DNA from 4 places in the Pseudomonas sp. S2_C11 genome. Region 1 is predicted to be linked to each of the others. Evidence: predicted binding sites of a transcription regulator. Region 1 holds the regulator's gene; each other region holds the start of a gene.

Region 1 (5,362 bases):
TTCTGATCGGGTTTTGTCTGATGATGGTGATGGATACGGCGTTGGGGTGAATGGAGGCGAGGAACAGTGTCCCCGCCTCGAGGATTATTCACCTTCGTCGAAATACCTTTCGATCAGATCGACCAATGCGTCCATGGCTTCCTGAGCCTGTTCGCCTTCGGTGCTCAAATGGATCTTGGTGCCTTTACCCGCCGCGAGCATCATCATTGCCATGATGCTCTTGCCGTCGACAGTCGTTTCAGGTGTGCGTCCCACTCGGATCGTGCAGTCTGGATACTGACCCGCCACGCCGACAAATTTGGCCGATGCCCGGGCATGCAGGCCCAGCTTATTGATGATTTCGATTTCACGAGCAGGCATCGCGGTGTAAATCCTTTAGGTGAGGTCGCGGTGGCGAACCTGGACGTTCTTCAGGGTTTTCTGCAGGGCCTGACCCAGTCGTTCGGTCAGGTAGACGGAGCGGTGATGCCCGCCGGTGCAGCCAATGGCAATGGTGACGTAGGCGCGGTTGCTGGCGGCGAAGCGTGGTAGCCACTTGTTCAGGTAGGCGTAGATGTCCTGATACATTTCTTCGACATCCGGCTGCTGCGCCAGGTACTCGGCCACAGGGGCATCGAGGCCGGATTGAGCGCGCAGCTCCGGTTTCCAGTACGGATTGGGCAGGCAGCGCACGTCGAACACCAGGTCGGCGTCGACCGGCATGCCGCGCTTGAAGCCGAACGACTCGACCAGAAACGCCGTACCGGGCTCCGGTTGATTCAACAGGCGCAACTTGATGGTGTCGCGCAGTTGATACAGATTCAGACTGGTGGTGTTGATCTTCAGGTCGGCCAGATCGGCAATCGGACCGAGCAGGGCGGTTTCGTCGTGAATCGCCTCGGCCAGTGAGCGATTGGCGTTGCTCAGCGGGTGACGACGACGGGTCTCGGAAAAACGCTTGAGCAGGGTTTCTTCATCGGCGTCCAGGTACAGCACATCGCACTTGATATGCTTGGCACGCACGTCTTCGAGCAACTCAGGGAAACGTGACAGATGGCTGGGCAGGTTGCGCGCATCGATCGACACGGCGACCAGCGGCTGCGCCAGTTCCGTGTGAATCAGCGCCCGCTCGGCCAGTTCCGGCAGCAAACCGGCCGGCAGATTGTCGATGCAGTAGTAGCCGTTGTCCTCAAGGACATTCAGGGCGGTACTTTTACCCGAGCCCGAACGGCCACTGACAATGATCAAACGCATGATTAGTGCCCGTTCTGCTCGTCCAGTACGACCTGGTACAAGGCTTCATTGCTCGGAGCGCTGCGTAGCTTGTCGCGCACTTCCTTGCGGTCGAGCATGCTGGCGATCTGGCGCAACAACTCCAGATGCGCGTCGGTTGCGGCTTCCGGGACCAGCAATACGAACAACAGGTCCACCGGAGCGCCGTCGATGGCGTCGAAATCGATCGGGGCTTCGAGGTGCAGCAGGGCGCTCACTGGCCCCGCGCAGCCCTTGAGGCGGCAGTGGGGAATGGCGATGCCGTTGCCAAAACCGGTGGAGCCGAGTTTTTCACGGGCGATCAGCGCCTCGAAGACATCCTGCATCGCCAGATCCGGCACTTCGCGGTGGATCAGGTTGGCAATCTGTTCGAGGGCTTTTTTCTTGCTGCCGCCCGGCGCGTTCACTTGGGAACGGCCGGGGGTCAGGATGGTTTCAAGTCGGATCATGGATAGGGGTGTTAACGACCGGTCGCGCCCTGGAGGAGGCTCTGGGTCTTTTCCTTATGCTTTTTGAGTTGGCGATCCAGCTTGTCGGTAAGTGAGTCGATCGCAGCGTACATGTCGGTATCTTCTGCGTTGGCGACCACTTCGCTGCCGGGGATATGCAAGGTGGCTTCGATCTTCTGCTTCAGCTTTTCGACGCACATCGTGACCTGCACGTTGGTGATCTTGTCGAAATGTCGCTCCAGTCGCTGGAGTTTTTCCTCGATGTAGGAACGCAGAGGTTGGGTCACTTCCAGTTGGTGTCCACTGATGTTGACTTGCATACAGCTTCTCCTTCGTTGCCAGTGCATAAAGTGGCAGGCCGAAAAGCCTGCCACTGGAACGCTGTAACGTGGCTTACATCAACCGCTTGCGTTCGCTCGAAGGCGCGATTCCGAGGGATTCGCGGTACTTGGCGACGGTGCGGCGAGCCACCTGAATGCCTTGTGCCTCCAGTAAACCAGCGATCTTGCTGTCACTCAACGGCTTTTTCTGATTTTCCGCAGCGACCAGTTTCTTGATGATCGCGCGGATCGCCGTGGACGAGCATTCGCCGCCTTCGGAGGTGCTGACGTGGCTGGAGAAAAAGTATTTCAGCTCATAAATACCGCGCGGGGTATGCATGAATTTCTGTGTGGTCACCCGGGAAATCGTCGATTCGTGCATGCCGACCGCTTCGGCGATGTCATGCAATACCAACGGCTTCATCGCTTCGTCGCCGTATTCGAGGAAGCCGCGCTGATGTTCGACGATCTGCGTGGCCACTTTCATCAGGGTTTCGTTGCGGCTCTGCAGGCTCTTGATGAACCAGCGGGCTTCCTGCAACTGGTTGCGCATGAAGGTGTTGTCGGCGCTGGTGTCGGCACGCTTAACAAACCCGGCGTACTGGGCATTGACGCGCAGGCGTGGCACCGATTCCTGGTTCAGCTCGACCAGCCAGCGCTCGTTGTCCTTGCGCACGATCACATCGGGAATGACGTATTCGGCTTCGGTTGATTCGATCTGCGAGCCCGGACGCGGATTGAGGCTCTGTACCAGCTCGATGACCTGGCGCAGCTCGTCTTCCTTGAGCTTCATCCGGCGCATCAACTGGCTGTAATCGCGGCTGCCGAGCAGGTCGATGTAATCGGCGACGAGGCGCTTGGCCTCGGTCAGCCACGGCGTCTTCGCGGGCAGCTGGCGCAATTGCAGCAGCAGGCATTCGCTGAGGTTGCGTGCGCCGATACCGGCGGGCTCGAATTGCTGGATGCGATGCAGGACGGCTTCGATTTCGTCGAGCTCGATGTCCAGTTCCGGATCGAACGCTTCAAGAATTTCTTCGAGTGTTTCGTCCAGATAGCCCTGATTGTTGATGCAGTCGATCAGGGTGACAGCGATCAGGCGATCGGTGTCGGACATCGGTGCCAGGTTCAGTTGCCAGAGCAGATGGCTTTGCAGGCTCTCGCCGGCGGACGTGCGGGTGGTGAAATCCCACTCATCGTCATCGCTGCTGGGCAGGCTGCTGGCGCTGGTCTGGTAGACGTCTTCCCAGGCGGTATCCACTGGCAGTTCGTTGGGGATGCGCTCGTTCCAATCGCCATCCTCGAGGTTATCCACCGTCGGGGCGGTTTCCTGGTAGGAGGGTTCCTGGATTTCGGCGGGCTTCTGTTCGGCGTTGTCGGCCAGCGGATCGGCGTTGTCGAAGTCGTCGCCTTCTTCCTGGCGCTCGAGCATCGGATTGGATTCCAGAGCCTCCTGGATCTCCTGTTGCAGGTCCAGGGTCGACAATTGGAGCAGGCGGATGGCCTGTTGCAGCTGCGGTGTCATCGTCAGCTGCTGGCCCATTCTCAAGACTAGCGATGGTTTCATGGCAGGGGCTTAACACCTTATTCGCCGGCGCTTTGCGCCATCCACTACAGGGCGCCGAAGCGCCAAACTTAAGCAAATTATATGCCTGAAACTGAAGTGTTTGCCTAGAGCGCTGTAACAATTAAAGCGGATAAATGCGCCTTGAATCGATACAGCGCTGTCGCGCTTACAGGCGGAACTCGTGACCCAGATACACTTCCTTGACCAGATCGTTGGCCAGGATGGTCTCGGCATCGCCTTCAGCGATCAGTTGACCGTCGTTGACGATGTAAGCGGTTTCGCAGATATCCAGCGTCTCACGCACGTTGTGGTCGGTGATCAGCACGCCGATGCCCTTGGCCTTGAGGTGATGGATGATCTGCTTGATGTCGCCGACCGAGATCGGGTCGACACCGGCGAACGGTTCGTCGAGCAGGATGAACTTGGGTGCAGTGGCCAGGGCGCGAGCGATTTCCACCCGGCGACGCTCACCGCCGGACAGGCTCATGCCGAGGTTGTCGCGGATGTGGCTGATGTGGAATTCCTGCAGCAGGCTTTCCAGCTCCTTGCGACGACCGGCCTTGTCCAGCTCCGGGCGGGTCTCGAGGATCGCCATGATGTTGTCGGCGACCGACAGTTTACGGAAGATCGACGCTTCTTGCGGCAGATAGCCGATACCGGCCTTGGCGCGGCCGTGCATCGGCTGGTGGCTGACGTCCAGATCATCGATCAGCACACGGCCCTGATCTGCCTGCACCAGGCCAACGATCATGTAGAAGCACGTAGTCTTGCCGGCGCCGTTCGGGCCGAGCAAGCCGACGATCTGCCCGCTGTCGATCGACAGGCTGACGTCACGCACGACCTGGCGGCTTTTATAGGCCTTGGCCAGGTGCTGAGCTTTCAGAGTTGCCATTACTGGGATTTCTCTTCGGTTTTCTTCTTCGGCTGGATCACCATGTCGATGCGCGGACGCGATTCGGTGACCTTGCTGCCCGTGGCGCGACCGGCGCTGGCCAGCTTCTTCACGGTGTCGTAGACGATTTTTTCGCCCTGGGTGACGTTGTTATCCTTGTCGATAACCTTGGCCTTGTCGATCAGCACCACCCGGTTCTGCTGGGCGTGGTATTGAATCGTCACGCCGTAGCCCTTGACTGGGTTGGCGTCGCCCTGGGTCTGCAACTGCTCGAAGTAAGCCAGGTTGCCTACCGATGTCACCACGTCGATGTCGCCATTGGGCGCGCGCGTCATGGTCACGGTGTTGCCTTTAACGATCATCGAGCCCTGGGTAATGATCACGTCACCTTTATAGGTGGCGATGCCATTCTTGTCGTCCAGTTGGGCGTCGTCGGCCTGAATGCGGATAGGCTGCTGCTGATCGTTCGGCAGGGACCAGGCGCTCGCGCTTCCCAGTGCTGCGCCCAGACTGAGCAAAATAGGGAGGGTTTTAACGAGCCTCATACTGTCCTCTTACGTTCGATTGCAGGTGTATCCTGCTGTCCTTCAGGTACGCTTTCATTCCGACGCCAGTCGATACGCCGCCAGCGCCCTCGATTCTAACGGGTTGCGCGGTCTGCGCATATTCTTGCTGCGGGAACACGGTCATGCGGGTGCTGGTGATCAGGGTGCCGCGCTGTTTCTCATCGGTGCGCTGTACGCGTACCGAATCGATCAATTCAACTTCGGTGCCGCCCGAATTCACTTCGCCGCGCTCGCTGGTCACGTGCCACGGGAAGTCGGTGCCGCGGTACATGTTCAAATCAGGCTTGGTTACCAGAGTGACATCGGTGGCCTTGACGTGC
Region 2 (5,362 bases), 700 kb from region 1:
TACCTGCACTGCCCGAACCTGATCAACATCCAGTTCCAGGCGTTGCGCCCCAAGTTCGAGGCAATCGGCGGGGTGTTCGGGGTCAAGCGCGTCGGGCTGATGCCCAGCGAACGCCGGCACATGGAATTGAACGCACTGCTCGGCGCGCTGGAATTTCCGGTGCTGTCGATCGACATGGGCGGTTCGATCGTTGCGGCCAACCGCGCGGCGGCGCAGTTGCTCGGGGTGCGCGTCGATGAGGTGCCGGGGATTCCGCTGTCGCGCTACGCCGAGGATTTCGATTTGCCGGAATTGGTGCGCGCCAACAAATCGCGAATCAACGGCATGCGGGTCAAGGTCAAGGGCGACATCTTTCTCGCTGACATCGCGCCGCTGCAATCGGAACACGACGACAGCGAGGCCATGGCCGGCGCCGTATTGACTCTGCATCGCGCCGACCGTGTCGGCGAGCGAATCTACAATGTGCGCAAGCAGGAACTGCGCGGGTTCGACAGCATCTTTCAAAGCTCGAAAGTCATGGCCGCTGTGGTCCGCGAAGCGCGGCGCATGGCGCCGCTGGATGCGCCGCTATTAATAGAAGGCGAAACTGGCACTGGCAAGGAATTGCTGGCGCGCGCCTGCCACCTCGCCAGCCCGCGCGGACAGTCACCGTTGATGGCGCTCAACTGCGCCGGACTGCCGGAGTCGATGGCCGAGACCGAGTTGTTCGGCTACGGCCCCGGCGCCTTCGAAGGCGCTCGCGCTGAGGGCAAGCTTGGCCTGCTCGAATTGACCGCTGGCGGCACGCTGTTTCTCGATGGCGTCGGCGAGATGAGCCCGCGTTTGCAGGTCAAATTGCTGCGCTTTCTTCAGGACGGTTGCTTCCGTCGCGTCGGCAGTGATGAAGAGGTGTATCTGGACGTGCGGGTGATCTGCGCGACGCAGGTGGACTTGTCCGAATTGTGCGCGCGCGGTGAGTTTCGTCAGGATCTCTATCACCGCTTGAACGTGCTGTCGCTGCACATCCCGCCGCTGCGCGAGTGCCTCGACGGTCTGACGCCGCTGGTTGAACACTTTCTCGACCAGGCCAGTCGGCAGATCGGTTGTCCGCTGCCGAAACTGGCCCCGGCGGCGATGGATCGCCTCAGCCATTACCACTGGCCGGGCAATGTGCGGCAACTGGAGAACGTGCTGTTCCAGGCGGTTTCCCTGTGCGACGGCGGCACGGTCAAGGCCGAACATATTCGCCTGCCGGATTACGGCGTGCGTCAGCCGCTTGGCGATTTTTCCCTCGACGGCAGTCTGGACGAGATCGTCGGGCGTTTCGAAAAAGCGGTGCTGGAACGCTTGTATTCCGAGCATCCAAGCAGTCGGCAGTTGGGCAAGCGGCTCGGTGTTTCGCACACCACCATTGCCAACAAGCTGCGTGAGTATGAGGTTGGCAAAACCTCCGAAAGCTAAATAGAGCCTTTGTGGCGAGGGGATTTATCCCCGATGGGCGGCGAAGCCGCCCCGCTTTTTCTTCCCGGCGACCTCATTTGCAGGCTTGGCGACTGCTGCGCAGCCGAACGGGGATAAATCCCCTCGCCACAGGATCTCCATCCCCCGCCGAACTCAGGATTGCCACTAACCGGCATGACACCGCCGGTTTTTCGTCTTCGACCCATTTCAGATTCCCCCTCCGATCCCCCCAAGTCCCCTGTTTACCGGGCCTTCGCCCGCCAATAAAAAGTTGGTCTGCAAATTGCTTATGGCTGAGCAGTACAGCGGTGGGCGGCAAACGTCCGGCATGCAGAGGAAACACTGTGGACAAGTACCTTTATGTGGCAATGACCGGCGCCAGCCAGAACGCACTGGCGCAGCGGGCGCATGCCAACAACCTGGCGAACATTTCCACCAACGGCTTTCAGCGCGACCTCGAGCAGGCGCGTTCGATGCCGGTATTCGGCGACAGCTTTCCGGCGCGCGCGTTTGCCATGAGCGAACGTCCCGCCACCGACTTCACGCCGGGCTCACTGGTGCAGACCGGACGTGAACTCGACGTCGCGGTATCCGGCAACGGTTTCATCGCCGTGCAAAACCCCAGCGGCGGCGAAAGCTACGTGCGTACCGGCAGCCTCAACATCGACGCCCTCGGCGTACTGCGCGCCGGCAACGGCATGCCGGTGATCGGTAACGGCGGCCCGATCGCCGTGCCGCCCGAGCAGCAGGTGGAAGTCGGCGAAGACGGCACCATCAGCATTCGCGCAATGGGCGAAGGTCCGCGCGTCATGGCCGAAGTCGACCGGATCAAGCTGGTCAACCCGGACATCAAGAACATGAACAAAGGTCTCGACGGTTCGATTTACACCAAGGACGGCCAGCCGGCGCAAGCCGACGCCAACGTCAAACTGGTCTCGGGTTTCCTTGAGTCGAGCAACGTCAATGCCGTGGAAGAAATGACTTCGGTGCTGGCCCTGGCCAAGCAGTTCGAGTTGCACGTCAAGATGATGAACACCGCCAAAGACGACGACCAGGCCATGGCTCGGGTCTTGCAGATCAGCTAATTATCAGAACGTCGCGCCGTAAAACAGGCGCACGAGGAGAATCGAATGCTTCCGGCTCTATGGGTTGCCAAAACCGGTCTGTCCGCCCAGGACACCAACCTGACCACCATTTCCAACAACCTGGCGAACGTTTCGACCACGGGTTTCAAACGTGACCGTGCCGAGTTCCAGGACTTGCTCTATCAGATCAAGCGTCAGCCAGGCGCCCAGTCGACCCAGGACAGCGAACTGCCGTCGGGTCTGCAAGTGGGTACCGGTGTGCGCATTGTCGGCACCCAGAAAAACTTCACCGCCGGCAGCCTGCAAACCACCGAGCAGCCGCTGGACATGGCCATCGACGGTCGCGGTTTCTTCCAGATCCTGCAGCCGGACGGCACCACGTCCTACACCCGTGACGGTACTTTCCACCTCGACTCCAATGGCCAGATCGTCAACGCCAGCGGTTTCGCCCTGGAACCGGCGATCATCATCCCGAACGATGCGCAGACCTTCACTGTTGGCCGTGACGGCACCGTGTCGATCACCATCGCCGGCAACCCGGCCTCGCAAGTGATCGGCAACCTGCAGACCGCCGACTTCATCAACCCGGCCGGTCTGCAAGCAGTGGGCAACAACCTGTTCCTGGAAACCGCTGCTTCCGGCGCGCCACAGATCGGCACCCCGGGCCTGAACGGTTTCGGTACCACGCTGCAGAACACTTTGGAAACCTCGAACGTCAGCACCGTTGAAGAGATGGTCAACATGATCACCACTCAACGCGCCTACGAGATGAACTCCAAGGTGATCTCCACCGCCGACCAGATGCTCTCGTTCGTAACGCAGAATCTGTAATCCAGTCTTTGGGGTGGCCTGAGGTCGCCAGCAACACCGTGAGGTAGGGTCATGAAGCGCTTTGTATCTGTTCTGGCATTGAGTGGGGTCGTCTCGCTCGCGGGCTGCGTCGCCCCGACGCCCAAGCCCAATGACCCTTACTACGCCCCGGTGTTGCCGCGCACACCGTTGCCGGCGGCTGCCAATAACGGCTCGATCTATCAGGCCGGCTTCGAGCAGAACCTGTACAGCGACCGCAAGGCGTTCCGGGTCGGTGACATCATCACCATCACCCTGAACGAGCGCACCCAGGCGAGCAAGAACGCCAACTCGCAGATGGACAAGAACAGCGATAACTCGATCGGTCTGACCTCGTTGTTCGGCTCCAGCCTGACCACCAACAACCCAATTGGTGGCGGTGACCTGAGCCTGAACGCTGGCTACAGCGCCGACCGTTCGACCAAGGGCGACGCCAAGTCCGGGCAGAGCAACAGCCTGACCGGTTCGATCACCGTGACCGTGGCCGACGTGCTGCCCAACGGCATCATCGCCGTGCGTGGCGAGAAGTGGCTGACGCTCAACACCGGTGACGAACTGGTGCGCATCGCCGGTATGGTCCGCGCCGATGACATCGCGACCGACAACACCGTGTCGTCGACCCGTGTCGCCGATGCGCGCATCACCTACTCGGGTACCGGCGCGTTTGCCGATACGAGTCAGCCAGGCTGGTTCGACCGTTTCTTCCTCAGCCCGCTGTTCCCTTTCTAGGTGGCGACTTTGAATTTCAAGAGCCTTATGGTGGCCGCGTTGTTGATGTCTGCGGCGTTCACCGCACACGCCGAGCGGCTGAAAGACATCGCCAGCATTTCCGGCGTGCGCTCCAACCAATTGATCGGTTACGGCCTGGTGGTCGGGCTTAACGGCACCGGTGACCAGACGACTCAGACTCCGTTCACCCTGCAGACCTTCAACAACATGCTCTCGCAGTTCGGCATCAAGGTACCGCCGGGATCGGGCAACGTGCAGTTGAAGAACGTCGCGGCGGTATCGGTGAGCGCCGATCTGCCAGCGTTTGCCAAGCCAGGTCAGCAGGTCGACATCACCGTGTCTTCGATCGGTAACTCCAAGAGCCTGCGCGGCGGCACCTTGCTGTTGACGCCGCTCAAGGGTATCGACGGCAACGTCTATGCGATCGCTCAGGGCAATCTCGTGGTTGGCGGTTTCGACGCTGAAGGCCGCGATGGTTCGAAGATCACCGTCAACGTTCCGTCGGCTGGTCGCATCCCTGGCGGTGCGTCGGTGGAACGTGCGGTGCCGAGCGGTTTCAACCAGGGCAACAGCCTGACGCTGAACCTCAACCGCTCCGACTTCACCACCGCCAAGCGCATCGTCGACAAGGTCAACGACATGCTCGGCCCTGGCGTCGCCCAAGCCATCGACGGCGGATCGGTGCGGGTCACTGCGCCACTGGATCCGAGCCAGCGCGTCGACTACCTGTCGATCCTGGAAAACCTCGAAATCGATCCTGGGCAGGCGGTGGCAAAAGTCATCATCAACTCGCGTACCGGCACCATCGTCATCGGCCAGAACGTGAAAGTGTCGCCAGCCGCCGTGACCCACGGCAGCCTGACCGTGACCATCACCGAAGACCCGATCGTCAGCCAGCCTGGCCCGCTGTCCAACGGCCAGACCGCCGTCGTACCGCGCTCGCGAGTGAATGCCGAACAGGAAGCCAAACCGATGTTCAAGTTCGGCCCGGGCACCACCCTCGACGAGATCGTCCGTGCGGTGAACCAGGTCGGCGCAGCACCGGGTGACCTGATGGCGATTCTCGAAGCTCTGAAGCAGGCCGGCGCATTGCAAGCCGACCTGATCGTGATCTGAGGCCAGCCACCATGGATATGCGCAAAAGCGGTCTGGTCAGCAGCAGCGATTCGGGGTCCTACTCCGACCTCAATCGTCTGAACCAGCTCAAGGTCGGCGACAAGAACAGCGACGAAAACATGCGCAAGGTTGCGCAGGAATTC
Region 3 (5,362 bases), 1.2 Mb from region 1:
CCTTGGCTTTGCCTTTGGCAGCCGGGGCCGGCGTGTCGTCACCGCCATCGTCTTCGGTAACGTCTTCCGCTGCCGCTCCCAGGCCTTCCTCGGCCTCGTCTTCGTCGCCTACTTCGAGGTCGTCGTTTTCCAGATCATCGTCGCTCATGTTCTACCTCATGACTTGCCAAAAGCAGATTAGTTATAGACCAGCTTTGGCGGCTGTCGAAGCCGCCGTTGAAAAATCTTCTGCCGCTGCCCGGCAGCGGCTCATGCCTGTTCACCGTGCAAGGTGGCGAGGACTTTACGGGCACCGCCATGATCACGGTGCTCGCCCAGATAAATCCCTTGCCAGGTACCCAGTGCCAGCCGCCCTGCCGCAACCGGCAGACTGATCTGGCAACCGAGCACGCTGGCCTTGAAGTGCGCCGGGAGGTCGTCCAGGCCTTCGTCGTTGTGCTCGTAGCCGTCTGTTCCTTGTGGGATCAGACGATTGAAAAATCGTTCGAAGTCGCGACGAACTGCCGGATCGGCGTTCTCGTTGATGGTCAACGACGCCGACGTGTGCTGCAGCCACAAATGCAACAGACCGACCCGACAGGTCTTGAGTTCAGGCAAGCCTGCGAGCAACTCGTCCGTCACCAGATGAAAGCCCCGGGGCCTTGCCCGCAGGGTTATCAGAGTCTGTTGCCACATACAGTTCTCCGCTCGTTCGGGGCGCATTCTAGCGTGCTCTGAAAAAAAACAAAGGCCCTAATATTCCTGCAGCGATGTAAGCGATTGCCCGCAGAAAAAGCCTCGTCGTAAAGACGACCAAAGCCGTAAGAAAAATCCTTTCAGCCGCACCTTGAATGACAAATCCCGGACAAAAAAATGCCCGGCGAACCGGGCAGTTTTTTATCGCGCGTACTTACAGGTTGTAGCCGCGTTCGTTGTGTTGTGCCAGATCGAGGCCGACCGACTCTTCTTCCTCGGTTACGCGCAGACCCATGACGGCGTCCAGCACCTTGAGGATGATGAAAGTCACGATCGCGGTGTAGATCACCGTGAAGCCGACGCCTTTGATCTGAATCCAGACCTGCGCGCCGATGTCAGTCACGGTGCCGAAGCCGCCCAGTGCCGGTGCGGCAAACACACCGGTGAGGATCGCGCCGAGGATACCGCCGATACCGTGCACGCCGAAGGCATCCAGGGAGTCGTCATAGCCGAGTTTGCGTTTCAGGGTGGTGGCGCAGAAGAAGCACACCACGCCTGCGGCCAGACCGATCACCAGTGCACCCATCGGGCCTACAGTGCCAGCGGCCGGAGTGATCGCGACCAGACCGGCGACCACGCCCGAAGCAATCCCCAGTGCGCTTGGCTTGCCGTGGGTGACCCACTCGGCAAACATCCAGCCCAGTGCCGCAGCGGCGGTGGCGATCTGAGTAACCAGCATGGCCATACCGGCAGTGCCGTTGGCGGCAGCAGCGGAACCAGCGTTGAAGCCGAACCAGCCAACCCACAGCATCGCCGCGCCCATCAGGGTGTAGCCGAGGTTATGCGGAGCCATCGGTGTGGTCGGGAAGCCTTTGCGCTTGCCCAGTACCAGGCACGCGACCAGGCCGGCGATACCGGCGTTGATGTGCACCACGGTGCCGCCAGCAAAGTCGAGCACGCCCCAGTCCCACATCAGGCCGCCGTTACCGGACCAGACCATGTGCGCGATCGGTGCATAAACCAAAGTGAACCAGATGCCCATGAAAATCAGCATCGCGGAGAACTTCATGCGCTCGGCGAACGCACCGACGATCAGCGCCGGGGTGATGATCGCGAAGGTCATCTGGAAGGTGATGAACACCGCTTCAGGGAACAGCGCCGCCGGGCCGGTGATGCTCGAAGGCGTGACACCGGCGAGGAACGCCTTGCCCATGCCACCGAAGAACGAATTGAAGTTGACGACGCCCTGCTCCATGCCGGTGGTGTCGAAGGCAATGCTGTAGCCATAAATGACCCACAGGATGCTGATCAGACCGGTAATGGCGAAGCACTGCATCAGCACGGAAAGAATGTTTTTCGAGCGAACCATACCGCCGTAGAACAGCGCCAGGCCGGGGATGGTCATGAACAGCACGAGCGCTGTCGAGGTGAGCATCCAGGCGGTGTCGCCGGAATTGAGGACTGGCGCTGCCACTTCGTCTGCCGCCATGGCGATGCCGGGCATTACGATGGACAACAGGGCGCCTAGCCCTGCGAATTTACGCAGAGTCATATTGTTTTCTCCTGGGGCGTTGGGTTTGTGGCGGCGCTTAGATCGCGTCGGTATCGGTTTCGCCGGTACGGATGCGGATCGCCTGTTCCAGATTGACCACGAAGATCTTGCCGTCACCGATCTTGCCGGTGTTGGCCGCTTTGGTTATCGCCTCGATAACCCGATCCAGATCCTTGTCGTCGATGGCCACGTCGATTTTCACCTTGGGCAGAAAATCGACCACATATTCCGCGCCGCGATACAGCTCGGTGTGACCCTTCTGCCGGCCGAAGCCTTTGACTTCAGTAACGGTAATGCCCTGCACGCCGATTTCGGACAGCGACTCGCGCACGTCGTCCAACTTGAACGGCTTGATGATGGCAGTGACTAGCTTCATGAAACTCTCTCCCGAATTGGTGGACTTGCCCCAGGAAAACAAACCCGTCTCAAGTCTAAGCGCAGTGCCTGGCTTTGTAACGCATCGTTGACGCCAGCTAACCGCATCAGACGAAACTCCCCGCTTCGTCTGCCGCACTGCATTCGTCACAGCGACTGCATCAGTGCATGGGTCGAGGGTGACTAAGCAGAAACCTTGCCAGCTCGGCAAAAACCCTGCATTTCAATCTCTTGGCCCCTGTTGCACGCGCTCGGGCAGAAAAGCTTTTGCCGATACGCACAACAACGGTGCGCCACCGTCCGTCCCCCTGCGCGAAAAGCGTGCATCCGTGCAACGGGATTGACTATAGACACTGCGTGATACACTGCCGGCCATTGTTTCCAGGACATTTCCCATGCTCGCGCCCAAAGACTTCCTCGACGCCCTGAGCGGCACCGCCTCCCGCCTCTTCAACGGCGACACCCCGCTGCCGAAAGCCGAAATCGAAAGCCAGTTCAAAATGCTGCTGCAAAGTGCCTTCAGCAAACTTGATCTGGTCAGCCGGGAAGAGTTCGATAGTCAGATGGTAGTGCTGGCGCGTACTCGCGCCCGCCTCGAAAGCCTCGAAGCCAAGGTTGCCGAGATGGAAGCGAAGCTGACACCGCCCGCTGAATAATTCGCGTCCCCTGTAGGAGCTGCCGAAGGCTGCGATCTTTTGATCTTCAGCCCTTGAACCATCCCCGCAACGTCCTACAACCTTGATGACCGCCGTCCGATTGCGCCAAAAAACCCAGGTTTCTAAGCTCATCTGATGCTGAATGTTCAGCAGAGGGTTGGGCGACCCGGGCAGGGCCATGGTGGAAAAGGGCTTCGCGGATGCTGCAATCGCTATGAGCCCGCATGCCGGAGCTGGGCTCTGCGCAAATCGTAAGTCGACTGAAGATTCATCCAGAACTCAGGCGTAGTGTTGAGCTGAATGGCGAGGCTGATTGCCAGATCGGCGCAGATCCTGAGCTGGCATTTCACAAGCTCTTCGATCTCGCTTTCGGGCCATTTCGTGGGCATGGCCAGATCCATGACGGTCATGCTCAACGGCTCCATGAATTACTTATTCAGAACCTCGCCCGGATGAATCGGGCGCATACCATTGCGGTCCATTTTTCGCCTCCAGAGGCTGCATTGAGTGGCCAAACTGGAACATCCGACTCCCGGTACAAGACCTTCACACCCCTTTCGCCAGCGTCCTACAAATATTAGGGCATGGCCCTACAAACATCAGCGTCTGCGCCTGATTCCGTGAGCTCTTCGCTGTGATTAGGCTGGTGGCTTTCGCCTGCGCTGGTCGATCCTATTCGTCGAGTTCCAGGCGATACACATTGATCGCCAGACACTCTGGTTCTGGATCCCTCTTGTCTGATTTGCTCAAGCTCAAAGAAAACACGCTGGTTCAGCATCCAGATGGTGGTTACATCTTTGGCACGATCCCCGATATGCCAAAATTCGGCTTGCCAGGCGGGAAGATTTATCTGCGGGTAGGTATTCACCGTCGAGCGAATAGTGGTTTTGGCGTAGTGCACATTTGGGAAGCCCATAGTGCCGATTTGCTCAAGCATGGTTGCCAGACTGCCGATGGGGTAGCAGCGATTGTTGCGAAAATGATCGTCCCGGGGGCGCAAATCTATTGTGAGTTCAAAGAACAACGATGTGGAAACAGGGTCGCGGTACTGAGGACATCTATGGGAACACTGATTCTTGAACCGCGACACGAGCGCGCCACAGGATTTGGTTACTTCGTGGTGACTTGGTACCCGCAAAAACGTGCACATGGCACGTTAGTGGGGCAGATACCACGAGCACCACCAAATCAGAAATAAAAAAAGGCGTCCGATGGACGCCTTTTAAGTATTTTTTGAGGAGTAGTCGCAGCGATTCTTTAGCTCCTGGCTTTACGGCCTTGGGTTCAGAATCCGACAGGCTAGCCCGTCGTCACTACTTCAGAGAAACCAGCTTTCTCTGCTGCCAAAAATGCGGGGGAGCTTTTGCTGGTGCCCAGTCCCGACGAATGCGCAGTTGCAGTCCTCGAATGGGATGATCCTTCAATGCCGTGCGAGAGTCAACGCTCTAATTCAGGCAAGCAGTGACAGCCCATCGGGTCTGGATACGTCTTGTAAACCTCTATTTCAGCACCGAAACCCGGCTCAACTACCCTTCAAAAACCCGCAGGAAGCGGCTCCCCGATTCAGCTCAAGGAACGACCATGTCCCTCTCCATTGTCCACAGTCGCGCCCAGATTGGCGTGGAAGCCCCCGCTGTTACCGTCGAAGTCCATCTGGCCAACGGTCTGCCGTCGCTGACCATGGTCGGCCTGCCTGAAGCGGCGGTGAAGGAGAGCAAGGATCGCGTACGCAGCGCGATCATCAATTCCGGACTGCAATTTCCGGCGCGGCGGATCACCTTGAATCTGGCGCCGGCGGATCTGCCCAAGGATGGCGGACGCTTCGATCTGGCGATTGCCTTGGGGATTTTGTCGGCCAGTGTGCAGGTGCCCTGCCTGACCCTGGACGAGGTGGAATGTCTGGGTGAGTTGGCGCTGTCGGGTGCCGTGCGGCCGGTGCGTGGTGTGCTGCCGGCGGCACTGGCGGCGCGCAAGGCCGGGCGGGCGCTGGTGGTGCCTCGAGCGAATGCAGAAGAGGCGTGCCTGGCATCCGGGCTCAAGGTGTTTGCGGTCGATCATTTGCTGGAAGCGGTGGCGCATTTCAATGGGCACACGCCGGTCGAGC
Region 4 (5,362 bases), 740 kb from region 1:
CTTGAACACCAGTTTGGCGTCGAGGATGAACAGCGCGGTGCCGCGCAGCGGTTTGATCTTGACCAGGTTGAGGCTGGTCGGCACGTACAGCGAGTGCACGTATTCGCCGAACTTCATCACCTGCACGCCACCGACAGCCACGTCCGCCGAGCGGCGCAGCATGTTGAACATGCTGATGCGGGTGTAGCGGGCAAAGCGCTCGTTGATCATTTCCAGCGTCGGCATGCGTCCACGGACGATGCGATCCTGACTGGTCAGGTCGTAGCTTTTGACACTGCCGGGTTCGGCAGCATTATCGGTCTGTACCAGACCATCATCGACGCCATGCAGCAGCGCATCGATTTCATCCTGGGACAGCAGATCCTGCACGGCCATGTCGTGTTCCTACTGCAGTACGAAATTAGTGAAAAGCAACTGTTCGATGACCACTTTGCCCAGTTCTTTCTGCGCCACTTCCTGGACGCTGGCGGTGGCCTTCTGGCGCAACATCTCTTGGCCGACCGGTGTCGCCAGTGTGGCGAAATCCTGACCGGAGAAGAGCATTACCAGGTTGTTGCGGATAACCGGCATGTGCACTTTGAGCGCGTCCAGATCGGCCTGATTCCGCGCCAGCATGGTGATGCTCACCTGCATGTAGCGCTGACGGCCGTTCTGGTTGTAGTTGGCCACGAAGGCCGGCGCCATCGGCTCGAAAATCGCCGCCTGCTTGCCGACCGGCGCTGCTTCAGCGGCCTCGGCAGGCTTGCTTTGCGCGCCGTGCATGAAGAACCAGGTCGCCCCGACGGATGCACCAATGGCCACCAGCAACGCCAGCACGATCACGATGATCAGCTTGAGTTTGCCTTTGGTTGCGGGGTCTTTTACTGCTGCAGCTTCGCTCTTCGCCATGCCAATAATCCGTCACTAATCGGGGGTTTCACAGTCGCACGGCAAGGCAAGAGCAAGTGTTATGCCAGAAGTGTCGGAGGTCGAGAACGACGCTAAAGTCAAAAGCACCCTCACCCCAGCCCTCTCCCTGAGGGAGAGGGGGCCGACCGAGATGTAATGGGGCTGGACATCGACCTGCACAACCGAGGTGATTGCAAGTTCAGGGCGGGAATCAACAGGTCGCCGAATGTCGAACGGATTCAGCGATGCTCGTTCAGGTCGGCGTAGTTCTTCAAGATTCCCCAATCGGTCCCCTCTCCCTCTGGGAGAGGGCTAGGGTGAGGGGGCTCTTGATTTGCTCAGGCGTAATAGTCGACCGCGCTGCTGCCAATTACGCTGGTAGTCTGCGCCGCCACTTCAGCGACAGTAGCCGGTGCCAATTCCTCATCCACCGAGTCAAGACGCCCACCCGCAGCACTGGTCCGGCCACTCTGCCCATGCTGCGCCTGTTCCTGACCTTGCTGCCCCTGCCAGCCACGGTTCTGGTCGGCGACATTGACATCCACCTGGCCCATACCCTGCTGGTTGAACATGTCGCGCAGGCGGTGCATCTGGCTGTCGAGCGCTTCACGCACGCTCGGGTGCGCGCTCATGAAGGTGACCTGGGTCTGCTGATCGGGAACCATGTTCACGCGGATATCCAGACGCCCAAGCTCCGCCGGTTGCAACTGAATGTCGGCGGCCTTCAGATTGACGCTGGACAGGTACATGACGCGGTTGACCACTTCTTCGGTCCAGCCGCTCTGGTGCATGGCGATCGGCTGATTCACCGGCAGCGCATTGGCGGTTTTCGGCGTAGCGGCCTGGGTCAGTGCCGCCAGACGGTTGGCGAAGTCATCGACGCGGGTGTCGCTGGTAGCCGATTTCAGATCCTTCAGACCATCGTCGATCAGCCCGCTGAAAGCTTGTTCGCCGCGCTGACTGGTGCTGTCCTTGTCGTCCTGCACGTCGAGCATGCTGGCCATGCCGGCGGCAAAGTTCTGCGCGGCGGTCAATTCACCGTCAGCCTGAGCTTGAGCAGGCGTGGCTTTCGGTTGCGCCTGACTGGCGGCGGAAATATGCCCGCCCTGCTCCATCGCCATGCGCACGGCCGGCAGCGAATCGAGCGGGTCGGCCGACGGATCGAAATCGCTGTCGGTTGCCGCCGGATCTTTGACCATGCCCGACACGACCGCCAATGCAGGCGTCTCGGTTTCCGGCTGGGCTGGCGTGGCGACTGTTGGCGTTTGCACCACAGGCGCTGCCACCAACGGCTGAACGACTTGCGCGAGGACCGGATCCAGCGTCGGGTCTACAGGCGCGGCATCGGCCACAGGGGTTAGTACGGTTTCAGCGGTGTCATCGGCAGTGGCAGTCGCGTCGTCGCTCGCCGCCGCTTTGTCGGCAGGCAACGCTTTGCCGCTATCGGCAACTGCTGGCTGGGGCGCGGCAGACTGCTCTTTGCCGATATCCTTTTTGCCGCTGCTGTCCGCGACCTTGTCGCGTGCCGGCCTGACTGAATTGTCAGCGCTCACGGCGGGCTTGGCCGGCGCCTGATCGGCGAACACTTTGGCGAAGCTGGAGGCCTTGTCCCCGGCGTCTGCGGCCATTGCCGACGATTTGGCAGAGGCGGCTTGGGCCTTGGCCTGAGCGGCGGTCTGAAGAAGAATGTTGGGGGTCGCAGGCATGACACGGTCTCCGCTGCACTGGGATCGTAGGTACAGTTGAGCAAGTTGACTGCAAGTGCCGGGCCAGTTTGGCCAGACACTTGCGAAAAGCGCCGGACGGCAGCTTTAGTGGATGTGGGCGTGGTGCTTTTCGCTTTCGTACACCGGACGTACTTCGGCGAATTCAGAATGGATATCGGCGACTAGCTGAGCGAGCGCTTCCGGGCTTTTGTCCTTCGCATTCGACTCCAGGTCCTGACACAACTCGGCCAGTCGAACCGCGCCCATGTTGCTGGCGCTGCCCTTGAAGCTATGCGCTACATCGGAAAGCGCTTTGGCGCTGGTGCTGTCCTGCAACTCGTGCAGGCGGCTTTGCGAATCTGCCAGAAAAGTCTCCAGCAATTCCGTATAGCCGTCCTCCATCACCTCGCGCAAAGTATCGAGGACTTCGCGATTTACATGTGCGTCTGTCACTTGCTCACTCCTTGATCAAGAATGGGCGGATTATGCCTCAATCTCCCAGAAAAACTCCACGCTGGCACTACGACCCTGGTCCGACCAACTGGCGTTGCGCCCCAGTTGCCGGACCAGGCTGATGCCGCGACCCGACAAGCGGTCGTGATCCAGCGGGCGATCCATGACCCGCGTTACATCGAAACCCTTGCCGCTGTCCTCGACGCGAATGACCAGGCGCCCACCCTCGCCTTGCGGCTGGACCTGCAGATGCACGCGCACGAAACCGTCTTGCAGCGCCTCCAGCCGCGCCGCGCGCATTTCATAGTAGCGGGCGAAACCTGCCGCATCGCGTTTGAGGCTCGAGTCCAGCCCGAGCACGCCATGCTCCAGGCCATTGGAATACAACTCGGCGAGCACGCTGTACAGCGCCCCGCTTTGCGCGCGCAGGCCATGCACTTCAAGCAGCAACTGCAAGAGGAACGGCAATGGATTGAAGCGCCTGAGTGTGGCGCCGCGAAACTCGAAACTGGCCGACCAGTCCAGCGGGCACGACTGGCCGCTGTCGGAATACACCGGCGCGGCGCCGTGGGCCTGCGCCGACTCAAGCAGACTGACTTCGACCATGCTTACGTCATCACGGGCCTGTCCGCGAAAATCGCGCAACGCCTGTTCGATATCCTCGAATAACCGATCCGGCTCACGGTTCGCCGCAAACACCTGCTGCAAGCGTTCGACGCCGAACAACTGGTCATTGGCATCGCAGGTATCGATTACCCCGTCCGATAACAGAAACACTCGATCATCGACGGCCATCGGATACACATCCGTACGGTCATCGAAGGCTTGCGCGCTGAGAATCCCCAGGGGCAAATGCCGCGCCGGCAAGGGCACGCGTTCGCCACTGGCCATGCGGTGCAGGTAACCGTCGGGCATGCCGCCGTTCCACACCTCCACCGAACGGCTCTGGAAACTCAGACTGAGCAAGGTGGCACAGCAGAACATGTCCACCGGCAGGATGCGCTTGAGCTTGGAGTTCATCTCGCGCAGGGTTTCGGCCAGGCCATAGCCCTTGGCGGTCATCCCATAAAACACTTCGGCCAGCGGCATCGCCCCCACCGCTGCCGGCAAGCCATGCCCGGTGAAATCGCCGAGCATGACGTGCATGTCACCGGCCGGCGTGTACGCCGCGAGCAGCAGATCGCCATTGAACAGCGCGTAAGGCGATTGCAGGTACCGAATGTTCGGCGCACTCAGGCACCCGGAATGCGCGACCTTGTCGAACACCGCTTTGGCCACGCGTTGTTCGTTGAGCAGATAGTCATGATGTTTCGCGATCAGATCGCGCTGCTGCAGGACCGTGGCCTGAAGGCGCCGCAAGCGATCCATCGCCTTGATTTTGGCGGCGAGTATCACTTGGTTGTACGGCTTCGCCAGAAAATCGTCACCGCCAGCCTCCAGACAACGGGCCAGCGCTTCACTCTCGGTCAGCGAGGTGAGGAAGATGATCGGCACCAACGCTTCACCCGCCAGCGCCTTGATCTGCCGCGCCGCTTCGAAGCCGTCCATCACCGGCATCAGCGCGTCCATCAACACCAGATCGGGTTGTTGCTGCTGGAAGCATTCGACCGCCTCCGCACCATTGGCCGCTGTCAGCACCTGATGACCTTGACGGCGGACAATGGTCGACAGCAGCAGCCGGTCGGCGGCACTGTCTTCGGCGATAAGAATAGTCAGCGGCTCTTGCGCCTGCATGGGCGTCAACTGATGTCGAAGAGTTTGTCGAAGTTGGAAATCGCGAGGATTTTCTTCACATCGGAGCTGCTGTTGACGACGCGGATATCCGAATTGTCGCCACCGGCGTGATCACGCAGCAGAAGCAGCATGCCCAGCGCAGAGCTGTCGAGGTAAGTGGCCTCTTTGAGATCGACCACGATGGATTCGGGTTTGTGTGGGAGCCGTTCATACGACTCGCGAAATTCCTGATGGCGACCGAAATCGAACCGGCCTTTGACGGCGATCGTGAGCTTTTTCTGGTCTGGAGAGACTTCTGTAACGACTGACATTGACTGGCTTCCTTGTCATTGACGAACCTGTACAAGGTTTAGCACCTGGATAGGGTTGGGGCAAGGCTGGAAAAGCAGATCAAAAGATCGCAGCCTTCGGCAGCGCCTACATTTGAAAATGCATTCCCCTGTAGGAGCTGCCGAAGGCTGCGATCTTTTGATCTTTAAAAGGCATCACGCCGTGGCAACCGCTGCGACAGTTCATCGAGCAGCTTCTGCTCGCGCTTGTCTTCCAGGCGTTGCGCCTCATCACGATAGCGCTGCACCAGT

The links. Region 1 encodes sigma-54, which starts transcription at its own class of promoters, with help from an activator protein. Its sites were predicted from a motif close to ANTGGCATNNANNTTGCTNT; they were not measured.
Positions count from the first base shown of each region.
Region 2: the regulator sigma-54 is predicted to act here: its motif matches at 1,711-1,730, upstream of AB4N48_RS16980 (flagellar basal body rod protein FlgF).
Region 3: the regulator sigma-54 is predicted to act here: its motif matches at 2,787-2,806, upstream of glnK (P-II family nitrogen regulator).
Region 4: the regulator sigma-54 is predicted to act here: its motif matches at 2,632-2,651, upstream of AB4N48_RS16775 (flagellar hook-length control protein FliK).

Region 1 covers NZ_CP162765.1:4,453,170-4,458,531, reverse strand. Annotated here, with positions in the region: gene AB4N48_RS20230 (ZIP family metal transporter) at 1-50, shown strand, start outside; gene AB4N48_RS20225 (HPr family phosphocarrier protein) at 85-360, opposite strand; gene rapZ (RNase adapter RapZ) at 376-1,233, opposite strand; gene ptsN (PTS IIA-like nitrogen regulatory protein PtsN) at 1,236-1,700, opposite strand; gene hpf (ribosome hibernation-promoting factor, HPF/YfiA family) at 1,712-2,020, opposite strand; gene AB4N48_RS20205 (RNA polymerase factor sigma-54) at 2,094-3,584, opposite strand; gene lptB (LPS export ABC transporter ATP-binding protein) at 3,751-4,476, opposite strand; gene lptA (lipopolysaccharide transport periplasmic protein LptA) at 4,476-5,021, opposite strand; gene lptC (LPS export ABC transporter periplasmic protein LptC) at 5,008-5,362, opposite strand, start outside.
Region 2 covers NZ_CP162765.1:3,754,780-3,760,141, reverse strand. Annotated here, with positions in the region: gene AB4N48_RS16985 (sigma-54-dependent phenylalanine hydroxylase transcriptional regulator PhhR) at 1-1,440, shown strand, start outside; gene AB4N48_RS16980 (flagellar basal body rod protein FlgF) at 1,785-2,525, shown strand; gene flgG (flagellar basal-body rod protein FlgG) at 2,571-3,356, shown strand; gene flgH (flagellar basal body L-ring protein FlgH) at 3,408-4,103, shown strand; gene AB4N48_RS16965 (flagellar basal body P-ring protein FlgI) at 4,131-5,219, shown strand; gene flgJ (flagellar assembly peptidoglycan hydrolase FlgJ) at 5,231-5,362, shown strand, end outside.
Region 3 covers NZ_CP162765.1:5,651,844-5,657,205, reverse strand. Annotated here, with positions in the region: gene sutA (transcriptional regulator SutA) at 1-148, opposite strand, end outside; gene AB4N48_RS25395 (secondary thiamine-phosphate synthase enzyme YjbQ) at 250-675, opposite strand; gene AB4N48_RS25390 (ammonium transporter) at 890-2,227, opposite strand; gene glnK (P-II family nitrogen regulator) at 2,265-2,603, opposite strand; gene AB4N48_RS25380 (accessory factor UbiK family protein) at 2,998-3,258, shown strand; gene AB4N48_RS25375 (HigA family addiction module antitoxin) at 3,471-3,668, opposite strand; gene AB4N48_RS25370 (hypothetical protein) at 3,992-4,456, shown strand; partial or broken gene AB4N48_RS25365 (magnesium chelatase domain-containing protein) at 4,840-5,362, shown strand, end outside.
Region 4 covers NZ_CP162765.1:3,708,382-3,713,743, forward strand. Annotated here, with positions in the region: gene fliM (flagellar motor switch protein FliM) at 1-375, opposite strand, end outside; gene fliL (flagellar basal body-associated protein FliL) at 385-888, opposite strand; gene AB4N48_RS16775 (flagellar hook-length control protein FliK) at 1,227-2,594, opposite strand; gene AB4N48_RS16780 (Hpt domain-containing protein) at 2,700-3,047, opposite strand; gene AB4N48_RS16785 (ATP-binding SpoIIE family protein phosphatase) at 3,078-4,781, opposite strand; gene AB4N48_RS16790 (STAS domain-containing protein) at 4,787-5,092, opposite strand; gene fliJ (flagellar export protein FliJ) at 5,257-5,362, opposite strand, start outside.